3 regions of the Ureibacillus sp. FSL K6-2830 genome follow, and region 3 is predicted to be linked to each of the others. Evidence: riboswitches for the same ligand, from Rfam matches in the RefSeq annotation. Region 3 holds a riboswitch; each other region holds the start of a gene.
What was found. A riboswitch is a leader RNA that binds a small molecule or an ion and turns the genes downstream of it on or off. The one in region 3 is predicted to bind thiamine pyrophosphate.
Positions count from the first base shown of each region.

Region 1 (10,580 bases), 420 kb from region 3:
TTTAATGACGATTATTGGGGATATTGGCGTTGAACATGGGCTTTCTTTCCCCGTTTATATGCGGGCTCCTTTTGGAACAATTGGTACTCATATCCCTTCAGCAGTTCGTGGGATTACCGCTTCATGTTGGTTTGGAATTAACACATACTTTGGTGCTTCGGCAATAAACGGGATTTTAAACATATTATTTGGATTTGATCAATGGTTTATTTGCTTTATCCTATTTGCAACATTCCAATTAATCAATGTGTCGTTAGGAATTAAATCCATTGAACGCTTTGCGGATTTTGCAGCACCAATCATCATACTCATTTCCATTTGGATGTATATTTCCTTAGCCGATAAAGCAAGCGTGCAAGGAAAAGATATTTGGACGTGGGTTGAATCACCTGCAACAGGTGTTGCTGCTTTTACTGCCTTCATGGTTATTGTAATGGCCAATATGGGATTCTGGGCAACGCTCGCAGCAGATATGCCCTCATTATCCAGATTCTTTAAAGCGCCAAAAAATGAGCGAAATTGGTTTAAGCGTAATAAAACGCAATTAGTAGGTTCAATCATTGTGATGCCGATTTTTAATACGTTGATGATTATGATTGGTGCAGTTTGTTATGCATCGGTTGGTACTGGCGATCCAATTGTGGCGTTACAAGAAGCAGCAAGTGGATTCATCTTAGTCATCTTGCTACTGATGATTATTCTCGCCCAATGGTCAACGAATACGTCAGCAAATGTTATTCCAGCAGCAACGATATTTTCAAATATTGGTGGACCAAAAGTGCCTTTCTGGGTTGGGGTAATTATTGCCGGCATCATCGGTATATTAGTCCAACCATGGAATCTGTTTGATATTCTTACTCATGTATTGCTCATCGTTGGCGGTATTTTAACTTCCATTGTTGGTGTATTGTTTGCAGATTACTATATCCTTCGTAAAAGAAGAGTGAATGTTAAGGATTTATATGAAGTAGATGGTCAATATCGTTATGCTAACGGAATTAACTGGGCAGGTATGCTTGCATGGATTATTGGGGGAATCATTGCCAATTTATTACCGACCTATTCTTCAATTGTAGGGTTGGTAGCAGGTGCGGTTATTTATTATATTCTTGCAAAATATTGGTGGTTTAAAAAATATCCTCAAGCTGAAATAGTAGATCCAGATGATTCCAAATATTTAGGAATTACAGCTGGTAGGGACTGGATGATTGATGGTAAAGAGCCGGATGTAGAAGTGATCTTTGGTGAGCTAGAGGAGGAGGCAACCGAGCAAGTCATCCCATCGAAAAACATAGAATGAGGTGATTTGATGTCTGAAGAATATAAGGAGTTTCTTAAAGAAAAAGAAATTATTGAAAAGTATTTAGAAAAGGGATTAAAAATAGAAAAAATTTACGAAAACTTAGATGGTACAGTTGTAAAATTTTCAAATAGTGATGAAGAAATAATACTTACAACTCCAAATGCTAGAAAATTAATAGTTACAAAGTTGATACATGCTTGATTCTTTCGTGCTTAACATGTGTTGTTAAGCACTTTTTTATTTGCATAAAACTCTCCTACATAAAGGAAATTGGTATGTAAAATAATGGACTTTATTGTCATAGGAAAATCACTCATGGTTTAAAAAATTCGGGATATTCTAATGAAGAAAGGAGGATTCGTTTTGGTTCGAAAAATATTTCTCCCCTTATGTTTGGCGATTGTATGCTTTTATATATTTCCGACTTACGTAAATGCAAAAGAAACGAAGGAAAATGTTTATCAGGAAAGAATGAATTTGTACAAAAGCTACGAAACGCCATTTGTCCCATGGTATCGTTTGGCGGCGGTCGATCAATATGAAAGAAATATCCAAGAAGTACGGAAGGATATTCCGAAGCGTGAGAGTATCATCGCGATTCAGTTTTCTCCTGAATTTTGGGTTGGAGAATTGAATCCAAATGAGGAAGATACTTCACCTTTTTCAATTGGATATTTTGGGGGGAAAGGTCTTGATGGAAACGGAGATGGCAAGGCAGATCGAAATCATGACCAAGATATTCTTTATACAATGGCAACGTATTTAAGCGAATTTGGCCCGTCAGAAGAGGATTTTAAAACTGCCTTATGGGAGTATTACAAAGATGAAAAAATTATCAATCAAATTATAACCATTCAAATACTTTATAAACATTTCAATTCTATTGAGTTAGACAAGCATATTTTTCCCCTCCCAGTTCGAGGCTATAATTACAGCTATAAAGGAACTTGGGGTGCTAGCAGGGGATGGGGCGGAAGACGTATACATGAAGGAACGGATATTTTTGCAGGCTATGGCACGCCTGTTCTGTCAACTTCTTATGGTGTTGTAGAAGTGATGGGATGGAATCAATTTGGCGGTTGGCGAGTTGGCATTCGGGATAATCATAATACGTATCATTATTACGCACATTTAGCATATTTCAATAAAGATTTGAAAGTTGGAGATATTGTAGAACCGGGAACAATTCTTGGCGCCGTAGGAAGTTCTGGATATGGTAAAGAAGGAACGAGCGGAAAATTCCCACCACATTTACATTACGGAATGTATAAATTTAATGGCCGTACAGAATGGGCATTTGACCCATATCCACATCTTTTGCAATGGGAAAAACAAACAAAGAAGGGACAAAAATAACAAGAGAGGCTGGGACATAACTAATAAAGTGAACGAGCTGCAAAAAGATCTTTTGTCCCAGCCTCTATTTATTTTATGGTAGAAGCCGCAAACATTTTTAGCTACAAGTATTTGAAGAATATCCAGTGTGCTAAAAAAGATTATGCTTTTCAATGAGACACTGGGAAGTAGAAAGTTATAAATAGTTAGAATAAAATACCAAAATTTATATTCATTTTAACTTATTGAAAATTTTATGAGTTCATGCAATAATGATTGTAATTTAATAAAGCATTATAAATCACTAGGGGTGCTAATTCATTTTAGCTGAGAGAGGCATTGCCTCAACCCTTTGAACCTGCACTAGGTAATGCTAGCGAAGGGAAGTGGTTGTTGGGACTCGTATTGTCTATTTTTATATCTTTTTGCATTTCGGGTTTTAAGCCACTTCATTTTTGAAGTGGCTTTTTTTAATGGTGAATTGAATGGGAGGGAGAAATGATGAAATTTACTGACCGACTCTTTGAAAAGTATTGGTCAACTTGGAGAAAAAACCATGAACATCCGTTTGTGAAAGAGTTAGGTGCAGGCACATTGGACCCTGACAAATTCCGTTTTTATATGATTCAAGACTATTTATACTTAATCGATTATTCCAAATTGTTTGCTTTAGGTGCGGTGAAAGCGCCAAATCTTGAAGTGATGACGGTGTTTGCCAACCTGCTTTATTACACAATGAATGGAGAAATGGCGTTGCACAGAAAATATGCGAGTCGTTTTGGCATAACGGAAAAAGAGCTGGAAGAGGCAAAACCGTCTCCGGTAACGCTTGCATATACGCACTATATGTTAGCTGTTGCACAAAATGGTTCTATCGCTGAACTTGCAGCTGCTCATTTAGCTTGTGCATGGAGCTACTGGGAAATTGGATGTGAACTTGCTGAAATCGAGGGTGCTAAAGAACACGGATTATATGGAGACTGGGTAAAAATGTACAGTTCCGAAGAGTTTGGCCAATCAGCGCAATGGAATCTCGATTTGCTTAATCAATTGGCAGAAGGAAAACCGGAATCTGAACTTTTACGACTAGAAGAAATCTTCTTAAATACAACACGATTTGAATACATGTTTTGGGACATGGCATACAACAGGCAAATGTGGCCGACTGATGAAAAAGTCAATGCATGAAAGGAAGTCAATGTATTGGAACTGCATGCCATAACTGATGGAAAAAAATCAATTAAAGAGCTGAAAGAGATTATTACATCCATTGCCGATGTTGTTGATTACATTCATATACGCGAGAAAAGTAAAGTGCCCGCAGAAATCGTTGCGCTAGTAGAAGAACTTATTTATGCAGGGGTGGGGAAAGAAAGGCTTGTCATTAATGACAGGCTTGATATAGCCCTACTTACGGGTATACGGAACGTACATCTTCCTGGAAATGGTCTTCCGGCAGTAAAAGTAAAAACGGCGTACCCATATATGAGAGTCGGGGTCAGCGTGCATTCCGTTGAGGAAGCAAAAATTGCCGAAGAAGCGGGGGTAGATTATTGTCTTTTCGGTCATGTATTTAAAACGGACAGCAAAAAAGGATTGGCAGGTAGAGGAACGAATGCCCTAGGTAAAATCGTTGAACAGGTGCGGATTCCCGTGGTAGCGATTGGTGGAATTACGCCAGACAATGCTGAACAAGTGCTGGAGAAAAAAGTGCATGGCATTGCGGTGATGTCTACCATTTTCTCATCGAGTCAACCAAAGGAAGCAGCAATCCATTTAAAAAATATTGTTCAAAAAGGGGGATGAAGTTGCATCTTTACATTAATGGCCGTAAAACAGAAGTGCAAAGTAGTATTCAAAGTGTTGAAGATTTGTTGAAGTTTTATAAATTACAAGATCGCATAGTCGTGGTTGAACAGAATGGCGAAATTGTATTGAAAGAACAGTACAGCAAGCAGCTAGTAAATGATGGCGACAAAATTGAAATTGTTCATTTTGTTGGAGGGGGATAAACATGTTAAAAATTGCAGATAAAGTTTTTCAATCAAGATTGTTGTTAGGTACAGGGAAATTTCCGAATTTTGAGATTCAAAAGGAAGCGGTAGAAGCATCTGGAGCAGAGATTTTAACTTTTGCGGTCAGAAGAATGAATATTTATGAACCATCCCAACCGAACTTTTTAGAAATGTTGGATCTTTCCAAATACACGCTTTTACCGAATACGGCAGGAGCCAAAACAGCGGAAGAAGCAGTGAGAATTGCGAAACTCGCAAAAGCTTCAGGGTTATGTGACATGGTGAAAGTCGAAGTCATTGGGGATGATAAAACTCTTCTCCCTGATCCTATTGAAACATTAAGAGCATCAGAAATGTTATTAGAAGAAGGATTTATTGTCCTTCCTTACACTTCTGATGATGTAGTGTTAGCGAAGAAGCTGGAGGAATTGGGAGTTCATGCTATCATGCCAGGAGCTTCTCCTATTGGTTCTGGACAGGGTATTATCAATCCATTAAATCTTTCATTAATCATTGAACAGGCAAATATTCCTGTCATTGTCGATGCAGGAATTGGTTCCCCAGCAGATTGTGCGATTGCAATGGAGTTAGGTGCAGATGGCATTTTATTAAATTCAGCGGTGTCAGGTGCAAAAGATCCAGTTAAAATGGCAAAAGCAATGAAACTCGCTATTGAAGCTGGAAGACTTGGATATGAAGCAGGAAGAATTCCGAAAAAGCGCTATGCTGTTGCCTCCAGTCCAACAGAAGGGATTCTTTCATAATGGAGCGATATTCGCGACAAATTTTGTTTTCTCCGATTGGTGAGGAGGGACAGAAAAAATTACTGAAAGGCCATGTACTCATTGTTGGTGCAGGGGCACTAGGTTGCGCGAATGCTGAGATGTTAGCTCGAGCTGGCATCGGTAAAATCACTATCATTGACCGGGATTACGTCGACTTGACGAATCTCGGTCGTCAACAACTTTATACGGAAGAAGATGCAAAAAATAAAATTCCGAAAGCTGTTGCTGCACAAAAACATCTACAAACAATCAATTCAACCATTCAAATTGAAGGGATTGTTGGGGATTTTTCAATTGAATTAGAAGAGATGGTAAAAGATGTGGACCTCATCATTGATGGAACAGATAATTTTGAAACGAGATTTTTCATCAATGATGTTGCCATGAAACACGGCATACCATGGATTCACGGTGCGGTTGTAAGAAGTTATGGTATGAGCGTTTCGATCGTGCCAAAACAAACACCGTGTTATAATTGTTTGCTTCAAGTGATTCCATCCGATGGTATGACTTGTGATACCGTTGGAGTCATTAGTCCAGCGGTGCAAATCGTTGCATCTTATCAAACAGCGGAAAGCCTGAAATACTTAGTGAGTGGAGAGGTGTCTAAACAACTGGTTTCCTTTGATGTTTGGAAAAGGGAGCATTCAATTATTGACGTTTCTTCTTTAAAAAGAGAGGATTGTCCTTCATGTGGGAATAATCCCACACATCCTTACTTAACATTAGAAACAGGTTTGAAAACAGCAGTGTTGTGTGGCAGAAATACGGTGCAAATCAGACCGCACCAAAAACAACAAATTTCATTGGATCATATCTCAAAAAGACTCCAACCGCTTGTTCAAAATTTAAAAGCGAATCCTTACTTAATTTCGTTCCAAGCAGAAGATGTTCAAATCGTTCTCTTTCAAGATGGCCGGGCATTAATTCATGGAACGAAAGAAGAAGAAAAGGCTAAAAGAATTTATCATCGCTATGTGGGAGCATAAAAGTGCTGAAAGTTGCTTGCCATTGGGAAAAACACGGACACCTGTTAACTATGAGCGAAGTAGAAGTAGAAGTGGTATCAAAATATATTATTATAGAGGAAAGCGGGGAAGGTTCTCCGCTTATTTTTTTCAATGGCTTTGTTAGATTAATCTGTTGATATTTGATAAAAACAAACAAACGTTCTATAATATAAGTAGGAACTTTTGTTTGGGGGTCTTACAATGACAATGACATTAAGAGAATTGATAGTTGAGATTAAAAAATTGAATTCGACAGAACAACATCGCTTGAAAGAATTCTTTATCAAATCCCTTATGTCATTTTCTGCAAGTGAACCTGTTTTTCAAGAAGTAACTGAACGGAAAAATAAAGATGGTTATACTTGCGTACATTGTAGTTCAAAACGAGTGGCTCGTTTTGGTAAATATACTGTAAAATTTGGGCAGAAAGAAGTTGAACGTCAGCGATACCGTTGTAAAGATTGTGGAAAAACATTCACCGATGTAACTGCAACACCATTGCATAGAACGCATAAACCTGAAAAATGGTTAGATTTTATTAAATGTATGTTAGAAGGTTATTCACTCCGTAAATCGGCAGAACTTATTGGTGATATTCATTACGTTACCTTGTTTTATTGGAGACATAAGGTGTTATCTGCATTAAAACAAATGGAATTTGAATCTTTTTCGGGGATTGTAGAGATGGATGAAACTTATTTTCTATACTCTGAAAAAGGTAAAAGAAACATTGAAGGGCGTAAACCTCGAAAACGTGGAGGTTCTTCGAAATTTCGAGGGATTAGTCACGAACAAGTTTGTGTTCTAATTGCAAGAGACCGTCAAAAATCTACCTATTCAGGAGTTCTTGGCAGAGGTCGTATTGTCAAAAGCCAATTAGATAAAGCAATTGGTTCAAAATTATCATCGAATAACACCCTATGTACAGATGCTTGGAGAACATTCTCTGCGTATGCCAAAACGAAGGGATTAGAACACTATCGCTTCAAGTCAGACGGGAAAGAACGAGTAAAAGGTCTATATCATATTCAAAACGTAAATAACTATCACAGCCGATTAAAAGGATGGATACAAAGATTTAATGGTGTGGCTACAAAATACCTCGACCATTATTTGAGTTGGTTTCAATTCTTAGATATAGTGAAGCATCGTTGTGACGATGTATCAATAAGCAAAATGATTATAGATAGCTGTTTATTACCAATCAATGAAACATATAAGCCATTAAGAACGTATCAATTATTATGAACCTTTGTATATACAAACACTGCCGAGATAAAGTAGTTCTCAAATGAAAAGAGAAGTTATGCTTATCAAATTTAGTGTTCAAAATATTTGAATCGAAAGGAAGTGTTTAATATCAACAAAGTAAAAACAATAGTTATTTGTTTATCCATTGTACTAATTATTTTACTCGGTATTATCTTTTTTGAATTTATTGTTTTGAGATTACTTGGATTACAATATAATTCAATTGGTTCTTTAGTGTTCTTCTTTGTTTTATATTTATTACTTGAAATACCTCTCTCATTAATATCAAATGCGATACCGAAAGCACTAAAATCTGTTGGTATAATTCAATCAAGTAAAGGGTTGTTATCATTTTTATTGGATACAGGATTGACATTTGCCTTAATTAATTTACTTGATACCTTTATGGCGAACATTAAGATAGAATGGCAAGGTGCTGTTATATTTTCAATAATTACTGGATTAATTAGTTGGAAATTAAGAGAGACGGATGAAGAACCACCAACGATTGATAGTGAAGAATTCAAAGAAATAGAAAAAAGATTTGATTTCAAAAAATAGGAGGAAACACTAAAGAATGGTGTTCCCTCTTTATTTTCCTATTTATCAACATTAAAATCTAACAGAGCCTTTTCAATAAATTAAAAAGCCCTCCTGATCGAAGAGCTCTTTTACAAACATTGTTAAGGTAATGTTTGTAGTACAAGCTGCCTTGCCGTAATATTATAGAAAGTTTTAAAACCACGACTCCACCAAGTGGGTGTTCGCAGAAGATTTCCTGTATATCGTCATTCACCGTAGTGTGACGCTCGCCATTCCACCTTCGATCTAAAACTCCCTTTTTCAGTTCAAAGGTTAAAACTTAATATTCAACGTACAACGCAGCTTTAATGTAATAGTAATTGAATATGTAGCCTCGTGCAAGTAAGTATCTTTTAATAAAAAAGTCAAATATTTAATATAAAAAAGTAACGGATATTAGAGATAGAATTAGATGCAAAATAAAAGCCTCACTATAGCAGAATCCTTACTCTTGAGGCTTTATTTTGTTCAATATTTCATTTGTTAAATCGGCGATATTAATTTGCGTATCTTCTTTCATGACATCCTTTAAAATTTCATTTCGGAAATAATTGACACTTACTTTTAAAGGCATTTGAAGAAGATTTGTTAATGCTTGTTGATACATAATAATAAATTCTTTATCCGTATTACCTCGCTTCAGTTCAGCGAATGATTCATAAAATTGATCAAGCTTATCCGCAAATTCAAGAAGGCGGCCTTCTAACGTACCATCTTTTCCCTCTTTCATTCGCTCGAAGAAAACTTCTTGGAATTCAGGTGGAATCTCTTCTTTAATGAATTTTTCCATCATTTTTTCTTCCACGTGAGCAAGCATTTGTTTTAACTCTTCGCTTGCATGTTTTACCGGTGTTTTAATGTCACCAATAAACACTTCTGCAAAGTCATGATTGATTGTTTTTTCGTAAAGGGATTTCCAATTGACTTTTGCCCCGTTCATTTCTTCAAGCGTTCCGAAAAACAATGCGTATTGAGCTACTTTCCAAGAATGGGCAGCAACATTATGTTCTTCAAATTTAAAGCGCCCTGGAGCTCGAAAAATACGTTCTAGATCATTTAAACTAGTAAAAAATTTATGGATACCGATTGTAAACACTCCTAACAACCATGATTATGAAAATCCTGTGTGTTAATCATACATCAAAGTTTATCCAATGAGAGGCGATTATTAAACATTTAACATAAAAGTAAAATAGTTTAATAAAATGCTAAAATGATTTGTCATTGAATTTATAAATTAAGTATTTGAAATACATGTTATAGTAGAAGTAGGTATTATAGATCGGATGTGAAAGAAATGATGCATACTATTTTTTTATTCATTCATATTTTAAGTGCAGTCGTTTCAATAGGTCCGTTAGTTACATTGATTCCTTTAACAAAGAAAATGGAAGCTGCGGATGAGATAGAAATGATAGGATTTGTACAGTCTTTTCGACTAGCTATTACCGTTGTCAAGCATGCCGGTCATGTTCTTGTACTTTCTGGTGCGATCCTTATTATTGTTAGCGGATGGAAATGGACTGATTCGTGGATTGTTTTAACGGTTGCCATTATGTTAATATCCATTGTTTTCCTAGCAAGTGCTTTCAAGCCCACATTAAAAACCTTTGGGACGAGTCGTTATAAGAAAGAAGAATTTATCAAGAAATTACGAAAAGCAACATGGAAATATATCATATTATTGCTGATTATGTTGTGGTTGATGGTTGATAAACCAATGCTATGGTGAATCTTATGTTGTTAGAAAGGTTGTAATATTATTCATATGATAAATGGTTCGAAATGCTACTTTTTGTTTTTTTAAAGATTCCAAGGAGTTTGTAAATAAAATACGAAGGGCCTGTCCAAAGTGCAAACTTTTTGGTCATGCTTAAATACTTATGATAAATAATTTATTTGCTCCTAAAGTGGTCACATCAAACACGCCTCTTCGCCGCAATTTATTTGAGATGAAAGGGTCATCGTTAATAGAAAATTGGCGCCTTAAATGACTTATCAGGCGCCAACTTTTCCATTATATTGACACGTCAATAACATTTCCTTTATACGGATGGTTTATTTGATGCTGTGCTTGATTTGATTTTTCCAACATCTCAATGACACCGGATGATCCTAAATTTAAGGATTTGTCTAGAATGCTTAATTGTAGAGTATGTTGGAGTGAGGCTAGCTGACTAGACATAATTGAATTGATATCCACGGAAATCCCTCCTTTCCATTAATATCGGAAAGTTTTTCGCCATTCCCATCTTTTTTGAATATTTATCCACTCCTTTGTCGAAACTTTTTTCGAGGG
Region 1 covers NZ_JBBOQR010000001.1:1,771,853-1,782,432, forward strand. The annotation lists gene NSU17_RS08700 (NCS1 family transporter) at 1-1,300, shown strand, start outside; gene NSU17_RS08705 (hypothetical protein) at 1,310-1,504, shown strand; gene NSU17_RS08710 (M23 family metallopeptidase) at 1,667-2,659, shown strand; TPP riboswitch at 2,935-3,040, shown strand; gene tenA (thiaminase II) at 3,140-3,826, shown strand; gene tenI (thiazole tautomerase TenI) at 3,842-4,444, shown strand; gene thiS (sulfur carrier protein ThiS) at 4,441-4,650, shown strand; gene NSU17_RS08730 (thiazole synthase) at 4,653-5,417, shown strand; gene NSU17_RS08735 (ThiF family adenylyltransferase) at 5,414-6,427, shown strand; gene NSU17_RS08740 (IS1595 family transposase) at 6,656-7,696, shown strand; gene NSU17_RS08745 (YrvL family regulatory protein) at 7,784-8,260, shown strand; RNA gene ssrS (6S RNA) at 8,400-8,590, opposite strand; gene NSU17_RS08755 (YfbR-like 5'-deoxynucleotidase) at 8,727-9,368, opposite strand; gene NSU17_RS08760 (hypothetical protein) at 9,579-10,013, shown strand.
Region 1: linked by a shared signal. The riboswitch ahead of tenA (thiaminase II) and the one ahead of thiT (energy-coupled thiamine transporter ThiT) in region 3 are both predicted to bind thiamine pyrophosphate.

Region 2 (10,580 bases), 2.1 Mb from region 3:
GGAAGGAAATAAAGTTCTAGGTGTATTAGGAGTAGATATTTTACTATCAAGTTTGACAGAGGAAATCTCGAAAATCGATTTAGGCTTTGAAGGATATCCAATTATTTTCGATTCTTCGGGAGTTGCTATTGTTCACCCGACACTAACGGGGGAGAATTTAAGCAATCTAGAATTTGTTGAAAAGATTTTAAATGACGAAAATCAAAAAAATATTTTAAGAACGACAATTGATAATCAAGAAAATGTGATTGTTTATGAAAAAATTCCGACTTTAGGATGGACAGTTGGTGCTGTTTACAATGTAAAACAATTACATAGTACAGCAAATAGCATTCAAAATATGATTATTTTATTTACATTCATCATCTTAATCGCAATCTTTTTCGTACTGTATTTCAGCATTTCAAAAATTATCAAACCCATTTATTCCTTATGTACTTCTATGGAAAAAGTTGCACATGGCGATTTAACTGTACATATCGATACAAAGAGACATGATGAAATTGGTGAATTAGCAAAACATTTCAATAACATGCTTGAAGAAATGAAAAAAATCATTGGAGTTGTTCAATCATCTTCAAGACAAGTGGAAGATCGTTCTCATCACTTAAGCGCCCTTGCTGAAGAAACGAATGCTTCCAGTGTAGAAGTAACAAATGCTGTGCGAGAAATTGCAATAGGCGCCACACAATCAAGTGAAAACGCAGAGCAAGTAACTGTTTCATCAGGGAAATTAGGAGACAAAATCAATCAAATGACAGAGCAATCGAAAGCGCTCAAAGGAATTACAAATGAAGCGAATGAATTGAATAATGAAGGACAAGAGAAAATGGACAATTTATTAAATTCCTTTGAAAATTCGAAATCAGAATTACACAATATGTCTATCTCTGTGTCTTCACTGGAAGAAAAAATTCATGCGATTGAATCTGTGATGGATACAATCTCTGAAATTTCGCAACAAACGAATTTACTCGCTTTAAACGCAAGTATTGAAGCAGCTCGTGCAGGCGAACATGGTAAAGGATTTGCTGTTGTAGCAGAAGAAGTACGTAAACTTGCCGAACAATCGGCTAAAGCAACGGAACATGTCAAATCAACAATCCATGAATTGCAGCAAGAAGCAATTTCCGTCGTTAAACAAATGAATGAAATGCAAGATACATTCAAAGAACAAGGAACAGTTGTTGAAAATACAAGTATACTATTCCAAAATCTATCATCGTTAATTTTAAATATGGAACATACTTTTAAAACTGTTACGGAAGAAATCGATAGTATCATAAAATATAAAGATCGAGTTGTGGAAACCATTGAGGAAATGTCCATGACAGCACAATCAACTGCAGCAGCTTGTGAGGAAGTAAGTGCTGCTAGCGATGAGCAATTAAGAGCAATACATTCTGTTGCTGAAGCTTCAGAAGAACTAAACGAATTAAGCAAAGAATTATCAAAAACTGTAAGCAGATTTAAAATATAATAATAAAAGGGGCTGTTCAGAGTCGAACACTTTCTGAACAGCCTTACTTCTTATAGTAATATTCTCTTAAAAACTTTGCTCCTACGGTGGTCACATCAAACGCGCCTCCTCGTCGCAATTTATCTGCGGCTAAGCGTGTGCGACAGCCGCAATTTATCTGCGGCTAAGCATGTGCGACAGCCGCAATTTATCTGCGGCTAAGCGTGTGCGACAGCCGCAATTTATCTGCGGCTAAGCGTGTGCGACAGCCGCAATTTATCTGCGGCGAAAGCGATAGCGACAGCCGCAAAGGAGGCGTCTCAAAATGACTTTGATATGCCCCCTTTTTATTTTAATTATTTATTATGCTTGTTGCGCTTCTTCCCGTTTACCGAAAATTAGCTTCAATAATGGTGGTGTTACTAAAGTCGTAATAATGATGACTACAATGATTGCGCCATAAAACTCTTGAGATAATATGCCGCCAGTTAGTCCAATGGAAGCTAAGATTAATGCAACTTCTCCTCGGGATATCATGCCTGCCCCAATGCCTGCCGAGGATCTCCAACCAAAGCCGCAAACTTTTGCTCCAAGACCGCAACCGATAAATTTTGAAAGCAAGGCAATAATAGAAAAGACGATAATAAACACAATTTGATCTCCAATACCATCAAAGCTCATTGGTAAACCGATGTTAATAAAGAAGAACGGTACAAAGATGCCATATGCAATTGGTGAAACACCATGTTCAACTTCTTTTGCATATTTTGTTCTACTAATAGCTACCCCCATGAAATATGTACCGATAATTCCTGATACCCCAAGGAAATCAGCGAAATATGCAAAGGCAAATAATAATATTAATCCCGCAGTAACAATCGGTTCAGTAACTTTAAATCCTTCAAAAAGATGCATAAACTTCGGCACAAGATATTTTCCAACAAAGTAAATGACAATAAAGAAGATAATTTGCTGTGCAATAACCCATGCAATATTTGTATCCGAGCCCACAAAAAATCCAATTGCAACAGCGATGAGAATTACTACAATTACATCATCAAGAACAGCTGCTCCAAGTAATGTAGCACCTTCTCTACTATTTAACCACCCAATTTCCCGCAATGTTTGAACGGAAATACTTACGCTCGTTGCAGCAAGTAATAATCCTAAAAATATTCCTTCAGATGTAGGAATACCAAATAGTGGTGAAGCGCCCCACCCCATTAAAATTGGCATTACTACTCCTAAAATTGCTACAAGTGTTGCCGCTTTTACATTTTTATTTAAACTTTCCAAGTCTGTTTCAAGTCCAGCTAGGAACATTAATAATAATACTCCGATTTCACTGAACACATGAATTAATTCCGTTTGTTCTATCCATCCAAGAACAGCCGGCCCAAGAACGATACCTGCAATGATTTTGCCTAATACGGATGGTTGTCCTAGGCGAATGCTGATTTGACCAGCAATTTTTGCAACGAGCAACACGAGTACGATTTGTAAAATAAATTCAAATACATCCACAATAGTTACCCCCTTGTTGTCATAATAGATGGATGCAAAAAAAAGACATGGTGGTAGCCTTGTTGACAGACTCCACCATGTTTTGCTCCATATTCAAATACGTTAACTATTATAATCGAATTATATTATTATGTAAATTCCTTTTTTTCAGTTTATTTTTAAATTTTGTTATTCTATTTTGAGAAAGGTTACGATAGAATTACTTATTGTTATGATGTTACTTTCCCTTAAATTGCTGGACTGTCTGTGTACGATTATTGCTATTACATATAGCAGAAATCACTGCTATGCCATCAGCTCCTGCTTCTAACACCATTTGTGCATTGAATGGAGTAATCCCACCAATTCCAACAATAGGGAAATTCGGATACATCTCCCTTGCTTTCTTTAAAAAATTAACCCCAGCTGGCTTTTTTGCATCAGGCTTCGATTTCGTTTCAAAAATTGGACCAATCCCTACATAATCTGCCCCTCCTTCGACAGCTTTCACCATTTCTTCTTTATTATGAACGGAAACACCTATTATTTTGTTTTTAAACTTTTCGCGAATTGCTTCTATCGGTGTATCATCTTGACCAACGTGAATGCCATCTGCGTCGATTTTTAATGCAAGCTCCACATCATCATTCACAATAAAAGGAACTCCATATTGTTTACAAAGGGATTGACATGATCTTGCAAATTGTTCTAATTCTTTCCCCATTAACGGTTCTTTACCTTTTTCCCTCAGTTGAAAAATCGTAATACCTGCTTTTAAGGCATCTTCTAGCACTGATAGCGGGGACTCATTATTACAATTCTCGTTACCCATTATGAAGTAAACAGCTAAATCCATTCTATTCAACAATTTCCACCTCTACTTTAGCACCAAAACGGTGAGCAAAGTGATTTGTTGGACCATGTCCACGTCCGATATTTAGTGGATTTTCAATTGCCATTTGAACAAATTTTTTCGCTTCGATAACGGACTCTTTTAACGAAAGCCCCTTACCTAAATTTGCTGTAATAGCTGCAGAAAAAGTACACCCTGTTCCATGGGTATGTTTCGTGTTAATTCGTTTTGATTTTAATTGGAAGGAAGAGCCGTCTTGAAAAAAGACCGTATCAACAGCAGATGGACCTTCAAAATGTCCGCCTTTCATTACTACACAATTAACACCAAGTTGCAAAATCTTTGCTGCTGCTTGTTGAATGTCATCTGCTGTTTCAATTTTCATACCTGTGATTGTCTCAGCTTCTGGAATATTAGGCGTTAATACGGTTGCTATTGGCAATAATTCATTTTTCATCGCTTGTACGGCCTCTTCTTGCAATAACGCTTGCCCACCTTTTGCAATCATCACTGGATCAACGACTATTTGAATATTTTTATCTATTAAATTTTTTGCAATCGTTTTAATAATATCTGCAGAAAATAACATACCTGTTTTTAATGCTTTCACTTCAAAATCTTGTAAAACCGTATTCAATTGTTGTTCCACAAATTCAGCCGTTGCAGGATAAATACCTTCTACGCCTAATGTATTTTGAGCAGTCAATGCGGTAATAACAGATGTACCAAAAACATTTAGCTCCTGAAATGTTTTTAAATCCGCTTGAATGCCAGCTCCCCCGCCGCTATCTGAACCAGCAATTGTCAAGACAATATTCATAGTTATTCACCTCTTGAAATTTGATGTAATCCATTTATTATTTCAACTTGGAAGGAACCAAGGTATTTTTCTTTCGACGCATTTTCAGCGACTTTTTTATAGTCAGCTAATACATTTCGAATATTTTCAAGTTTTCCTCCATCCAACGTTAATGCTGCAGCACAAATAGCACTTAATAAACAACCTGTTCCTGTTACTTGAGTCATTAACTCATGGCCACCACTAACTTGATAGTGTTCTATTCCGTCAGTCACGAAATCTTCTTTTCCAGAAACAGCAATAATTGCACCATACTTTTGAGCAGTTTCCTTAGCAACATTGGTAATATCCATTTCTCCTTGTCCGCTATCAACTCCTTTTGCTTGCCAATTAATTCCTGCAATTGCTGCTAATTCACCAGCATTACATCGGATTAAATCAAATTTAATCTCTTTTAATAAATTTTTTGCAGTTTCTTTACGATATGTTGTAGCCCCCGCTCCGACAGGATCAAGTACGACAGGAATATTTAGTTCATTTGCTTTTTTCCCAGCTAATATCATTGCTTCTACGGAATTTTTATTTAATGTTCCAATATTAATTAATAATCCGTTTGCAATAGCGACCATGTCTTCTACATCCAATGGCTCATCTGACATAACTGGTGAAGCTCCAATTGCAAGCAAACCATTTGCAGTAAAATTCGTTACAACGGTATTTGTAATACAATGAATTAATGGATTTTTTTTTCTTATTTTGATTAAGCTCATATATATCCTCCTATAATTGTAAAAATTTATGTAAAGAAAAAGCTCCTTTGCACGGCGCAAAAGAGCTTTGAAAATAGAACACAATCTTTCATTGCTCCCTACGACAGTGCTAACTGCATCAGGTTCTAAGGGTTAGGTGATATCACCTTCTCAGGCACTTAGGCCACCCCTGCAATTATCATATGAAATAAAAAAACTCTCCAAGTTTGGAGAGCAACAATACACATAATCATCATTCATACGATAAGGTATTTTGCTCCCTACGGCAGTACTAGCTGCATCAGGTTCTAAGGGTTAGGTGATATCACCTTCTCAGGCACTTAGGCCACCCCTGCAAAATTTAATAATTTTTTAGTTGTTATGAAAATTATAACACATTTTCATTTTATTTTTTCAAATAATTTAATAGAATTTAAAAAGATTGCTAGATAAAACAGCTAAATCACTTAAATTCTAGATTGAATGTCACAAGTTTTTCTCGATTAATCTAACTCTATTTTTCCTTCAATTATGGTATTATTCAATGCTTGAGTTGCTAATCGATCGACTTCTTCATTCCCTTTTCGCGAAACTAATTTAAATTCAGATTTGATTCCTAGTTGATTTAATTTTTCATCAATTTTATTCGCCCAATTTGTTAATTCTTTTTCATAAATAGGCCATTCTCCACTCATTTGATTAATAACAACCTGTGAATCACCAATGAATCGAACAGTTTGATGATGAACGCCTATCACTTCTAACTCTAGAATACTTCCGTATAATGCCGCATATTCCGCTTCATTATTAGATCTTAAGCCAAGTTGCATTAAATTTTTTCTAGTTCGATAAGATTTTCCGTTTTGTTCAAAATATATGGCAAATCCTAAACCGGCTTTTTGACTTTCTAAATCATAACCACCATCAAAATACACTGTCACATTGGATGGCTCAGTTTCGATTTCCTTTAAATATTTTTTTATTTCTTTAACAGACCATGTACTGTCATATTGATCAATAAAGGTCATATGTTTTACTTTTCCGGTTTTCTTTAATTCTTCTGCAATCAATAGGGCTTGAACTGGCGGCATTTCATCTGATCGAAAAGTTGTTTCCAATCCTTTATGATGATACGTCCATTCAATGGTTATTTTCATGAATAGAACCTCCCTGTTCCTGTTTCCTTCAACAAATCGATATGTGCATTAATGTAGGCTTTGGTTTTTAATTTTTTTTATGAAATGTAAACGAACATAACGAAACTTCAATCGCTTAATTCGATTATACATGATACGAAAAAATGAGCGGATGTTTGAATAATCTTCAATGAGATCAAGAATGACATGTTCAATCATAATGAAGAACCATAATGTAAGGAAAAGAACAAGGATTACACCATCAAATAATTTTGTGACTATCAAGTAATATGAATAGAAGAAGTATTTAATCGTTATAAAGATGAAGCTAACTGTGATGATAACTATTGGAATATATCGAAACAACAAAGTTTTTTTTGTGAAAACCATAAGGAGAAAACTTACAATACAACAAATCAAGACAAATATTACAGTTAACATATTAATAATCATTCAATTCACCTCACTATGCAACTGGATGAAGGAAATTACCACTTTTTTAGTTATTTTTTTCCTTTAATAACAAAAATATTCAATAACGTGAGGCATTTTTAAAACAGTAATCATAAAACGATTTATGTGCTTAATTAACACAAAAAGGAGCGATACCGCCCCTTATTCTTTAACCATTTAAAAAATTCAAAATAATCAACCTGTAGAATCACTCCCTCACTTTATTACTACAGCTGATTAAAACATGAATGCTCAGAAAGTAGATGAGAAACAAATTGTTCTACAACTTTGCTGTATTGAACCATAAAATATTCAACATATTTATAAAGTGCATTTCAATGTCAATCATTCATATGATATGAGGGATTATATTTAGAATATTTAATTGATGGTTATTTTAAAAATTTTCCTGTCATTCGTTGGTTGTATAGGTCGATTCGTATGACCGAAAACAACTCTAAACATTGTAATTTGTTCAATTGAAAATTCGATTGGCTCTTCAAATACAATCCAGTCAACCCCTTCTGTACAAGGAGGTGTCGTCAAAGAACCGGAATAGTAATACCCTTCCCTTACTTCAGGAATTAATTGTAATAAATTGAATGAATCCATTTCTTTTTCATTCATATTTTCATCTTGTATAAAGTTCCATATTTCTTTAATTGCTTCGTTTTCTTCTCCAGATTTTATAAATACCGCTATTACAGCATGGTCGCCTTTTTCATTTTCGTGTACGAGATGTAATTCCATATCATAGTTTTGATTTTCGATTTGATGTTCACTTGGTAAATGGAAATGGAAGGAATGAAATTTGTATTGTTCATTATCAACCGAAATAAAACTTGTATTCGATTTCGAATTTACTTTAAACTGATTTTTTTGTTTTATTAGTACAACAGGCTCCTTTTCATAATGTATGTTGATTCTTGGGGCATCTTTAAGAAGTACATTCTTGTATTCAATTTGTATAGGTGATTGCATTGTTCCTTTTTCACAAGCATGAACTTCCAATTCATTTGAAGTCTTTTGTTCTTCATTAGTATAAGAAACTTTTTTGAATGTATAGTCATTTTCTCCAGGCGATTGTTCAATAGTTGATTTTTGATAAGATAGATAACCAACTACACCAAGGCACAATGATAGCAAAAAAATCACAATATAATAGTTTAACTTCATCAATATTCCCCACCCATTTTTCCATTTTTTATTTAACTTAACCAAATAGATGATTGATTTATACTTCGGTCATGCTATATAGCACCATTCCCTTGTTTATAAACTTAATAGAGCTTGATTAAAAATACATACTTGCATGAGTGGGGAGCGGAGAGTCCAAGCCGCAAAAAAATAGTAGTACTTACCATAGCTTTGGTTAGTACTACGAAAATTAGAATGATTTCATTTATTTTAAGTAAAACAGTCCCCCGCTAACGATTTCAATTTTAATTCGAGGTTGAAATCGCTCTTCTAACGCTTTTTTCTCTATTTCATAAATTTCTGGTTTGTTTTCTACATCTTCATAAAAATGATCTAATATTTCTTGTTCCCTTTTCCATCGTTTTTTTGCCTCATCCGCCCAAGATAAATCATCATTTGCAATATAATTTTCAATTGCTGTTTCCAAACGTTCAATCGCCCTCATTGGAGAAACAATATAAGGTAGGCAATATGCGTTTTTTGGCAATTCATCCGTTAACTGCAACGCACATAATATATCTTGGAAGTCACTTTTGACGCTGCCATGAATTAAGTTAATTCCTAAAGAAAAGAGCAATTCCTTTGTTTGGTCTGTATGATAAGAAACTTTAAAATTTGCACCAATCCATGGAAATAAACTTGCTCCCTCAATATTCTCATACATTTGAACAAAACAGCCTAAGTCTTTCGTGGCTTGAAAAATTTGATGCATTCGCATCGACCCATAATGAATATATTCACCACGAATGTTTAAATTCTCTTTTTGTTTCGTAATAAAGGTTACTTTTAATGGGTTTGGCTCTCCTTTTGTACTTTCAATAAATTGCCAATAAAAAGGACGATTCATTATACGTTTATCAATATCAGCTGTTAATTGAACAGTTAAATAATCGGATGTTTCCTCTTCAATTTTACAATTTGTCTCTATAAAAAATGTTCGTAAATAATGATGGATTTGTTCAGCTATCATTCTTTTGCTCCTCCCAATTCGAGAAGTTTGCATTGGAAAATTTATGTGAAGCCTAACTGATCTTCTAACCCGAAATCTTCAAAATGGAAATTTGGCACAAAACTTGGAGAATTGTATATTGGCTCTTCCACTTTGTTTGATAAGATATCATCTATTTCTCCCACAACTTTTTCAAAGACATCGATTTTATTTGTTAATAAGTCGATGATGCGATCTTCAATTGTATTTTGAATAGCTAAATTGTAAATATATACATCTGATTGTTGACCAAAACGGTGTACCCGGCCAATTCGTTGCTCAATTTTCATGGGATTCCAAGGTAAATCAAAATTTACAACATGATGGCAAAATTGAAGGTTAATCCCCTCGCCACCTGATTCTGTTGCTATTAATACGTCAGCGTAATCTTTGAATAATTGCCTCATCCAATCTCGCTTATTTTTACTAAACTTTCCGTTAAACAACACACTTTTAATTCCTTTTTGATATAAATACCATTGTAAATAGTGTTGTGTTGCTCTATATTCGGTAAAGATAATGACTTTATCTTTTGCCTTTTGAATAATTTCATAAGTTTTTTCTGCTTTTGAATTGATTTCTAAATTGGACATTTTCTCTATAATTTCTTCTATATAATCTATTTCATCTCTACTTTGCATCTTCTCTTTCATTTTCACTAATGTTAAATATGCTGCTTCTTTACTCGAGCACATTTCTTTTAATAGTGTTGTCATAGCAAAAGAATTGGCAAATACACTTGTGCGTTCCTTTAATTGTTGAATCATTTCGTAAACTTCTTTTTCTTCATCAGTAAATTGAATTGGAATTGTTTCAACATGTCTACCAACCCACTCAATGCCCGTATCTTGCCTACGATTTCGAATCATCACTTGATTCACTAATTCTTTTAAGTATTCATCTTCCTGTAAGCCATTTTTCCCTTTTTTGAAATATGATTGGAAACTTTCTACATTTCCTAAGTGACCAGGTTTTAATAAGGACACGAGATAAAAAATTTCAAAAATGTTATTTTGAATTGGTGTAGCAGTTAGCAATAAACAAAATTTCTTCTTTAATCCTTGTACAAATTGATATGATTGCGTTTTATTGTTTTTTAATTTGTGAGCTTCATCAATAATAATCATGTCATAGTTCTGTTCGTAAATCTTTTCCCGATATGGACTCCGTTTAGCCATATCCATACTCATGACAACAAAATCATATTGTTCGAAGGGAACATTCTTTTTTCGACAACCAATGGCAGGAATAAAAAATTTTGCGTTCAGTTCATCAACCCACTGAGTAAGTAATGATGCCGGCACTAAGATTAATGCTTTTTTTACCAGTCCTCTTAGAATATATTCCTTCAAAATTAAACCAGCTTCTATCGTTTTTCCAAGTCCAACTTCGTCCGCTAATATTGCCTTTCCATTCATTTTTTCAATAACCGTTCTTGCTGCA
Region 2 covers NZ_JBBOQR010000001.1:44,769-55,348, forward strand. The annotation lists gene NSU17_RS00215 (methyl-accepting chemotaxis protein) at 1-1,480, shown strand, start outside; gene NSU17_RS00220 (cation:proton antiporter) at 1,823-2,983, opposite strand; gene thiE (thiamine phosphate synthase) at 3,201-3,827, opposite strand; gene thiD (bifunctional hydroxymethylpyrimidine kinase/phosphomethylpyrimidine kinase) at 3,820-4,635, opposite strand; gene thiM (hydroxyethylthiazole kinase) at 4,638-5,384, opposite strand; TPP riboswitch at 5,463-5,565, opposite strand; TPP riboswitch at 5,625-5,727, opposite strand; gene NSU17_RS00240 (reverse transcriptase-like protein) at 5,867-6,520, opposite strand; gene NSU17_RS00245 (carbonic anhydrase) at 7,334-8,128, opposite strand; gene NSU17_RS00250 (YqhG family protein) at 8,355-9,119, opposite strand; gene NSU17_RS00255 (DEAD/DEAH box helicase) at 9,161-10,580, opposite strand, start outside.
Region 2: linked by a shared signal. The riboswitch ahead of thiM (hydroxyethylthiazole kinase) and the one ahead of thiT (energy-coupled thiamine transporter ThiT) in region 3 are both predicted to bind thiamine pyrophosphate.

Region 3 (10,580 bases):
CCAAGACCGCCAGCCCCGCTTTCGTAGAATTGTTTACGCTCTTCATTTGTCAAATACGAAGCTAATTTCTGTTCAATAATACGCGGAGCCTCACCTTCTAATACAGATAAAACACCTTCAATCATTAATCGTTTTTGTCTAGCCTCAAAAGCGGATTTACGTCTTAATTTATTAGCAAATGGATGCCATAATACATAACCAGTGAAAATCCCTAATAATGTTGCAACGAAAGCCGAAGAAACTGCATAACCTAATTTATCGATATTTTCCATATCTCCTAAAGCGGCAATTAGACCGACAACCGCCCCAAGTACTCCGAGTGTTGGAGCATATGTACCTGCTTGCGAAAAAATTTGGGCACCACTTTCATGGCGCTCTACCATCGCTTCAACTTCTTCATTTAATACATCCCGTATGTAATCTGCACTTTGACCATCGATTGCAAGAATTAAACCATTTCGTAAAAATGGATCTTTAATTTCTTGGGCTTCACTTTCCAATGCAAGGAGACCTTCACGGCGAGCTAGGTCTGCCCACTTTGAAAACATTTGAATGATTTCTACATCGCTTACTGTTTTTTGTTCAGTAAAAATTACTTTTAATAATTTAGGGATTCTTTTTAGTTCTTTTCCTGGGAATCCAATCACAACAGATGATATTGTACCAACGATAATGATTAAAAATGCCGCTGGGTTGATTAAAATACTCAAGGACGCCCCTTTTACTATCATCCCGACAAATACCGCAATAATGCCGAGAAAAATACCTATAACTGTAGCTAAATCCATAACTGTACCTCCAAATCTTCCACTACTTTATATTTCGACATTTTCCAATATTTTTTTAAGTATCTTTTTACTAGATAACTATAATAATGAGTAATTTTTATAGAAAATAAATGGTTCATATAATAATTTTCTATTTTCATTCAAATATTATTTTTTATAATTAATAAATATTTATGTAAGGAAATAAAAAATGATACTTTCACATCAAATTTTGCATACTTCCCATTATTGTCTGTCACAATTTCTACAAAAATAGCAAAATTGCGTAACCACAGATTTTTCATGTAAATCGGTTCCACTACGTAAGTCACAATTTCTACAAAAATAGCAAAATTGCGTAACGTTCCTTGGAATTACTAATCCTATTTTTCTCCTAAAACCTTTATAATTGTCGTATAGTTATAGTATAATTAATTTAAATCATTATTGTTTTTTAGAAAGGAGTCTAGCAATGGGCTTATTTTTAGCAACTGTAACTGGATATATTAGCATTCTTTTAGTTGCAGTTATGATGTTCATTCACTATTTACGTAAAGGTTTAGATTCCACTTCTTCAGTAAAAGTTGACGCAAAACCATCTGAAAAATTTTAATGCCATAGCACTTGAATGAAAAATCGACAAAACAGGTTAACCTGTATTTGTCGATTTTTTTATCACTTTTTGCTATATTTATTCATATTCAATTCATTTGTATCAACCTATTTCTTATTGCTATAATCGTCCTTAACATCAGAAAGGGGGTTAATAAATGGCATCATTAAATGAGATTTTGCGTTTTAACAAAGAATTCGTTGAAAACAAGCAATATGAACCATATAAAACATCAAAATTTCCAGATAAAAAAATTCTTATATTAACGTGTATGGATACACGTTTAATCGAATTATTACCAAAGGCGATGAATTTGCGAAATGGCGATGCAAAAATTATTAAAAGTGCCGGTGCAATGGTAGCCCATCCCTTTGGGGGAATTATGAGAAGCATTTTAGTGGCTGTTTATGAACTACAAGCAGATGAAGTGTATGTAATCGGTCATTATGATTGTGGCATGAGCACTGTTGATCCTTATTTGATGGTTGATCATATGATTGAAAAAGGGATAAGTGAGGAGATAATCAAATCTATTAAGTATTCAGGAATCGATTTGATTGAATGGTTACGTGGATTCGGAGATGTTGAAAAAAACGTATTGAACAGTGTTGACATCATTCGTAACCATCCACTGTTTCCAAAAAATACGCCAGTGCATGGCTTAGTTATGAATCCTGAAACAGGCAAACTTGATTTATTAACAAATGGACATGAATATTTAGAAAACAAACGATACAACGATTGAACATTGAGTCCATCTGCATAGGTCAGGAATTAAACTGGCGAGCGGGTGGACTTTTTGTGCAAGTTTATCTTTTTCAACTTTAAGAAGGTTCTGCACAAGTTGAAGGATTTCCCACACATGTTCGTACATTTCCCGCACGAGCATGGTTTCATCCGCTCAAGTTAAACCATTTCCCGCACATGTTCGAACATTTCCCGCACGAGCATCGTTTCATCCGCTCAAGTTAAACCATTTCCCGCACATGTTCGAACATTTCCCGCACGAGCATCGTTTCATCCGCTCAAGTTAAACCATTTCCCGCACATGTTCGAACATTTCCCGCACGAGCATCGTTTCATCCGCTCAAGTTAAACCATTTCTCGCACATGTTCGAACATTTCCCGCACGAGCATCGTTTCATCCGCTCAAGTTAAACCATTTCCCGCACATGTTCGAACATTTCCCGCTCGAGCTTGACTTCCCTCACACAAGATACACGATTTCCCACACATGCAATATAAAAAATTCGCTCCTAACTAAAATCGCTAATTTTAGGATTTTAGTTAAGAAGCGAACGGTTAACGTTGATTACGAAAATAATCGCTTTGTAAAAGGGCATACATATAATGATCTTCCCAAGATCCGTTAATATACAATAATTCCCTTAATAGACCTTCTCGTTTAAAATTTGCCTTTTCTAAAACCTTCACAGAAGCTATATTTTTGGGTGATACATATGCTTCGATTCTATGTAAATTCACTACATTAAAAGCAAATTGCACAACTTCATTCACTGCTTCTGTTGCAATACCTTGTCCCGTAAATCGTTCGTCGATGGAGTAACCAATAAATGCACTGCTATATGGCAACCTTTTAATCGCATATAAGGAAATATGGCCAATTAATTGTTCCTCATCTTTTGTAAATATCCCAAAGGAATATTCGCGATTTGTACGCTGAAGATGCAATCCTTCTAAAATTTTTCGAAACTGTGCCTCTTCTGTATAATATTCCGCATCATGTAATGGCTCATAAGTTGCCCAAAAATATTTATTTCGCTGTAACAATTCCGCTAATTTTTTTGCATCTGTTTCTACAAAGGTACGTAAATGCAACCTGTCGCTTTCGATTCGAATCACATGATCACCCTTCTTTTTAAATATTTGTAATAGCTTCTTCACCATTGTACTTACCTAATGCCTTTCTTCCATATTTTATAATTCTACTAGCATTTAGTTAGTAGGTTATAAACATGCTAAAGAAACCCAAACTTTACTAGATTGTTTTTGTTCTTGCAGAAACGTAAACTCCATTATTTACCTACTCGATTGTACAGTATTATATGCACGTTGAAAGCTGTGCTTGTTTAGTTTTCATTCCACATTTCGTTCTCTCTATCCATTTAATCTATTGTTTTCAAAAGTACTATTCGAATATTTTCCTCTTGCTATATTTGTCATATATAAAAGTGAAAAATTTAATTCCTCACTTTAAGTTGTTGAAATAAACGTTTATAATTTTATGGAAAGGAGTGCGAAACATGGGTCGAATGATCGTCATTTTTTGTAGCCTTATAGCAGCGACCATCTATACCTTATATTCTTTTTGGCTACCAATCGAAGGAAAATCCACTATAGCAATTATCAATCGCCTACCACTTCTAATATCGCCTTCTACCTATGTATATATATTTTGGTTCTTTCTTTTTATTCTTTTATTTATTTGGGCAATTAATTATTCAAAGGAGCGTAACTCTGAAACCTTTATTTCGCCTATTCAGACAATTTTCTTTTTGCTCGTGATGATCTTCCAAATACTTTCGATATACTTATGGAATAAGGAAGCATTATTCTACTCCTTTATATGCGTTGGAATCCAACTACTGTCCTTATTCGCACTATATCTTACATATCCGATGCAAGGAGAACATTTGAAAAAAAGAATTCCTATTGCTATTTATTTCGGCTGGATTACTTTTATTTTTATTATCAATACCTGTTATTTACTATTGTATAAAGAATGGCACGGGTTCGGCTTGAGTAATGCTTTATGGGTGGTAATTATATTAACATTTGCCACATTAGTTGCATTGCATTTACGTTATCATCATTATGACACCGCATATCCACTTGTGTTTGTTTGGTCTTTTATAGGAATTGCAATTTCAAACGGATTTGATGAACTGTTAGTTACAACTTCATCCCTATTTTTAAGTGGTGTATTAATTGTTGGAGTATTATTTATGAAAAAAAATCCTGTACGTCATTAAACGTTCAGGATTTTTTCTGTGAAAATAATTTAATTCCACTTAGCCCATGAATAGCTTCAATCTATTGAGGGTAATATATAAATAACCTAAAAAAGACAATAAGAAAGCAGAGCTACCTAATGGAAGGTAACTTTGTTTAAACTTATTCTTCTTTGGTTATACTAATTAATTAAAGGTTCTTTATAAGGCTCCTTATTAATTAGCATGGAGTAAATGATTCGAAGCATTCGATGCGATATGGCAACGAGTGCTTTTTTCTTTCCTCTTCTTGCAGCAATCGACCAATATTTAGCAGCTAACCAACGATTCCTACTTCTAGAGATTGCCCATGCTACTTCGCACAGTACAGTTTTGATATGAGGATTCCCTTTAGTCGTTTTAGTTGACTTTCGTTTTCCTGCACTTTCATGATTTCCTGGAGCAACTCCGGCCCAAGACGCTAAGTGTTGAGAGGTAGGAAATTGTTCCATGTTCACCCCAATCTCTGCAATAATAATTGCTGCGGAATCCTTTTTAATACCCGGAATCGTTAGTAATAACTCCACTTCTTCTTTATAATTCTTCAGAATTTCATCTATTCTTTCCTCGATTTGGCTGATTAATGATTCTAAATAAACGATGTGTTGCCAAGATTGTTTGATTAGAAAGATTTGATGATCGTTTAAAGTACCGAATAAAGAGTCTGTAATCATTTGTTTTTTGTGCTTCATTCTTCCGTGAATACTATTTTCTACATCAATGGAATCAACATATCCATTTTGAATTAATTTGGATAGAAGTTTTCTTCCAGAAACACCAAACACATCTGAAATAACTGAATTTAGTTTAACATTTGAGCATTCTAATACTTTCAGAATCCTATTTTTTTCTGAAGTCAAATGGCCGATCCATTTTTTACGAAGCCGAGTTAAATCACGAAGGTTTCGTATATCTTCTGGTGGAACAAAACTTTTTTCAATCAGTCCATAACGCAATAACTTCGCAATCCACTCTGCATCCGAAACATCTGTTTTTCTTCCAGGGACATTCTTGATTCTTTGAGCATTCGCTAATGTAATATCAAAGTAATCCTCCAAAATGTTATAAACAGGTTTCCAATAAACTCCAGTACTCTCCATCGCAATGTGCGTAATGCCATGGTTTTCCAACCACTTTAGTAAACGAAAGAGATCCTTTGTTAAAGTGAGGAAAGTTTCTGTTTCAATGAATAATTCATCGTCCTGTTCGCCAATCATGACACAAGCAACAATTGTTTCAGCATGTACATCTAATCCTGCACAACGTGTCATCAGTACATCCAATATAATCCCTCCCATAAAGTAGATTCACAAACAGCGAGTGAATTTGAAATATAAGCATTTTTCTGTACGTAGTCATCATTCCAAATGAATGAGCTAACAATGGGTTGTTCACCAAATCCACTCAAACAGTTTTTTATTCAGGGTATCATCCACCATAAAAGCCTACGTATTGTTAACTGTTTGTGTTATCTACATTATGGGAAAGAAATATCCATTTTCATGCCAGGGTTGTGAATGAAAATTCATGATTGTTTTTTATGAAATAAAAGCTCATGATTATTCATTAATTTGCGTGATAATTATTGGCTTATCTTTTGTCACAACAATTGTATGTTCAACTTGTGCAACGAGTGATTTGTCAGGTGTAATAAATGTCCATCCATCCCCAGCTTCAATTATATGATCTGCCTTTTCAGAAATGAATGGCTCAACCGCAAGAACCATCCCTTCTTTCAAAATAGTTCCATCCCATGCATCATAGTAATTTAATATGTGTTGTGGGTCTTCATGCAAAGAACGCCCTACTCCATGCCCCGTTAAATTCATAATGACTTTTAATCCATGATCTTTTGCTTCTCGTTCAACGGCTTTCCCAATTTGATTTAATTTAGAGCCTGCTTTCACTTTTGTCATTGCTCGTTCGAAGGCAGACTTAGCAACACGGCAAAGTTTTTCTTTGTCTTCATACCCTTCTCCTACAACAAAAGAAATGCCTGTATCGGCAAAATAACCATCTAATGATCCTGAAACATCAATATTGACTAAGTCACCTTCTCGAATGACTTTATTGCCTGGAATACCGTGTGCAACTTCGTGATTGACGCTAATACATGTATATCCCGGGAAATCATATTCACCTTTTGGGCCAGAAATTGCTCCTGCTTCAGCAAACATGCGGCCGGCAATCTCATCCAACTCTTTCGTTGTGATGCCTGGTTTAGTCGCCGCTTTCATCGCATCCCGAATTTCCGCGCAAATGCGCCCAATTTTTTTTAACGCTTCTAATTCTTCTTGTGTTTTTACAATCATGTAAAAGTTCCTTTCTTCTATACAATTTCTTTTTATAATATAACATACTCTATAAAGTTTTTCGGAAATCCAAGTTTAAATTTAGGAATGTACTACACAATATGATATATGATTTTACTCAAGAAATGATAGAATATATAATGAAAATTTTATTTAGACCTTCAAAGGTATTTTAATCATGTTATAATCAAACATTATAAACATTAGGAGTTTTATCATTGCGAATTAAAGAGTGGGATTTATTAAGAGTTATTGCATGTTTATCAATTTTACTATTACATTCAACTACTTTTTATAACCTAGAATCAGGTCTTTCTGAAAATTCAGTAGTGGTTCATTATATCCGAATACTTCTATGTTATGCTACACCGACATTTATTTTACTTTCCATCATCATTCTTGCAGCAAAATATAAAGATGGAATCCCACAATCGTTTTGGTCAAAACGGCTTCAATTCATTTTACTTCCATATATATTTTGGGCTTTTATTGATGCCCTTGTCATTGAATATAACTACCAAAATGGTCTAATTTGGCAAACCTTTTATAACAATATCGTTCTAGGTGAATTTGTAGGTTGGTTTGTTTTAGTTATTCTTCAATTGTATCTATTGTTTTGGCTAATGATTAAATTTCAATGGCCATCTTTTGTCGTGTTACCTTTATGTGCATTGTTGTATTTTCTGCAGCATCGAATTTTTGATTTACCATATCCATTCTTTCAAGAAAATATGAAGTATGAAAAATTGTATGGAACAGCTTGGTTCGTTTATTTTGTAATCGCATTCATAATCGGTGCAAATTATGAAAAAATTCAGCCACTATTGAAAAAATATCGCATTTTCACTGTAATTTTCACGGCACTATCAGCTCTTTATATTTGGTATGGCTATAAATTCGGTATGGTTGAAATACATTCTAGAAGGATGGATTTGATTCCTTTTGTCGTTGGAATAACAAGCATGATCTTAGCCTATGGACAACTGATTCCATCTTTTAAAATTATTCGAATTATTAGCAAGTATGCATTTATGATTTATTTAATTCATTGGAACATACTATCATTAACCGCAAAGTACTTTGTATCATTTTTCAACAATGGTTATCTAGCAATTTTAGCAATGATGATATCAACGGTAATCGTTGCCATTACCATTTCAAAATGCATTTCGTATTTACCTTTTGGGAAATGGATTGTAGGTAAAATTAGATAAACGTATAAAAATTTATCCATAAAAAAGCGAATTAGGAAAACAATATTGTCTCCCAATTCGCTTTTTATTTTAATTCACAATTGTAATCAATTTTCTTTTTTTATCAATCTTGGGCTTGCAGTAAAGATGAGCACCGCTGCAACTGCAGTTAAAATAATAGCCGGAACCATATATGAACCATTATACCCGATAGAATAAATCCAGGCATTTTGATCGCCTGCATATTCTTTGAAGAAAATAGCTCCTGCAAGTGTATGACAAATAAAGCGCAACAAACCGCCAATAATTGTTCCGATGATAACAAATAATGCAATTTTATTTTTACGATTTTCTGATACTCCATCTAACACTTGTTTACGAACAATTGCCGCAAATCCTACGAAAGTAAATGCAAAAACATAATCAAGCAATGCTTGAGCCCAATGGACAATATAAGGATTAATTGTCATGTTCAATAATCCTACAATCAATCCAGTCATAAGTCCTGCAGATAGTCCCCAACGAATAGCGATTAAAATAATAGGCAGCATTACTAAACTAACGGATCCACCCTGCGCCCAAATAGAAAATTTCAATTGGTCTAACACATAACCAATTGCAGCAAAAATCGCAATTTCAACCATCCATAATAATTTTTGGTTTCTCATTCAATTATCTCCTTTCTCTTCGTTTATAGAACTTGAGAGAAGGATAGAAAACTACAAAATAAAAAACGTCCGGACAGAGCCGAGACGTCTTTGTTTCGGTTTCTATCCACATCCCTACGCAAGTACTAACTTACAGGTTCTAAGGGTTAGTGCATCCGGCACACTCTCAGCTGACTTCATCAGCACCCCTTGTGGTACAAATCTTATATTCTATTGGGAATAATGTCATTTTATCAAATTATATGAAGATTGCAACCTCATTATTTACTTTAATATAATGGATGTTTTACTATAGCCCTCTTTTAATTTTTCTACTTGTAATATAGCAGGCATTGCCGATTTTAATTCCTCCACATGAGAAATAACCCCTATCATTCGGCCGGATTTTTGTAGTTCAATGAGCGTATCAATTGCTTTCATCAACGATTCTTCATCAAGGGAGCCAAAACCTTCATCAATAAACATTGTTTCGATTTGAACATTTCCTTGGAAGCTTTGAATCACATCCGCCATTCCTAGTGCTAAACTTAACGAAGCATTAAATTTCTCTCCGCCAGATAAAGTTTTTACATCTCTTGCTTGTCCAGTGTATGCATCATATACATCTAATCCTAATCCACTTTGCCTACCGTAGGACTCCAATCGGTCAGAAACTTGCAAATAATATTGACCGTTCGATAAATTTTTCAAACGAAGATTGCTTGCTTCTGTAATGAGCTCTAAATACCCCATTTGTACATAGCGTTCAAAGGAAATTTTTTTGCTGTTGTGTCCACGAAGTAAATTATATAAATCTATGATTTGATTCGATTTTTCTTCCATTTGAAATATATTATTGGCAAGTCTTTCAAGCTTCTCTGCAAAGTCGATGCAATGTTTTTCACAAGCTTTCGAGTAGTTTAATTCATCTAATGCTTTTTCATAATTAAACTGCAACGCTTCCAATTCTTTTTCAGCTTCTGTTAAATCGACCTTTTCTTTATCTTTTAATTTTTCTGCTTCCTCTTTCACTTGCACTTGTAAAGAATGAAGCTCCTTTGAATAATTATCATATTGCATTTGTAAAGCTTCAATTTCCTGTTCTGGACGTCTAGCAAGTAGAAAATCTTCCGTCGATGTAAACCTTGCTTGTAGAAGAGCTGAATGGAAATTTTCCTTTGATTGTTGACATTTTACTTGAATATGTTTCACTTGTTCAGTTATTTGTTTAAATGCCTCTTCATTCATTACAACTTGTTTGTTAGCTTCCTGATACTGCTTTTGGGCTGTTTCCCAAGATTGTTTTAATTGTTGCTTATTGCTGATTGCTTGTTGAAGTGCAACTTGTAATTGGGAAAGGTCTTTAATCTCTTCTGGTATTAATTTTTTTTGTTGTTCTAAAATCGTACTATTCTGCGTGTATTGTTCATGTTTTTCATGATACTGACGTTCGATTTCCTTACGAAAATGAACTAATTGTGCATTTTCATCTTGCAGAATTTTTATTTGTTTTTTATTTAATGTAAGTATTTCTTTTTGACGTTCTTTTTCTTTTATAGCAATATTTATATCTTGTAATTGATGAACATATTTTTGATATTCTTTTAATGGCGCGTGATATTGCATTAATTTTTGTTCTATTTCTTGTAATTGATGTCGTTTCGATTCTAATTTCCCTTGAACAGCAAATTTCTTTTGCTGAGCTTCATCTAATGTTGCTTTCAGTTTTTTCAATTCCGTTTGATTAACGGTTTCAGTTGATGCTGTATGTTCGATTCGGTGTACCGTACTACCGCAAACAGGGCAAGGCATTCCAGGCAGGAGACTCTTCGCAAGAATGGCCGCTTGATTATTCAACCATTTTTCCTCTTCCTGAGCATATATATTTTGAACTTCTTCATAGGTAGATGTCGCTTTAAGCCATTCGTTTTCTAGTTTATGGACTTCAGCGTTTACCTCAAAGTATTTTGTGTAGGTATCTACAATTTCTCTTAATAGTCGTTGCTGTTCTAATAGTTCATTCAATGATTCTGTGTC
Region 3 covers NZ_JBBOQR010000001.1:2,193,458-2,204,037, reverse strand. The annotation lists gene motA (flagellar motor stator protein MotA) at 1-788, opposite strand, end outside; gene motB (flagellar motor protein MotB) at 1-4, opposite strand, end outside; gene NSU17_RS10795 (hypothetical protein) at 1,240-1,380, shown strand; gene NSU17_RS10790 (beta-class carbonic anhydrase) at 1,538-2,125, shown strand; gene NSU17_RS10785 (GNAT family N-acetyltransferase) at 2,683-3,243, opposite strand; gene NSU17_RS10780 (hypothetical protein) at 4,035-4,373, shown strand; gene NSU17_RS10775 (IS110 family transposase) at 4,535-5,674, opposite strand; gene map (type I methionyl aminopeptidase) at 5,951-6,703, opposite strand; gene NSU17_RS10765 (acyltransferase family protein) at 6,922-7,917, shown strand; gene thiT (energy-coupled thiamine transporter ThiT) at 8,004-8,564, opposite strand; TPP riboswitch at 8,659-8,764, opposite strand; gene NSU17_RS10755 (SMC family ATPase) at 8,829-10,580, opposite strand, start outside.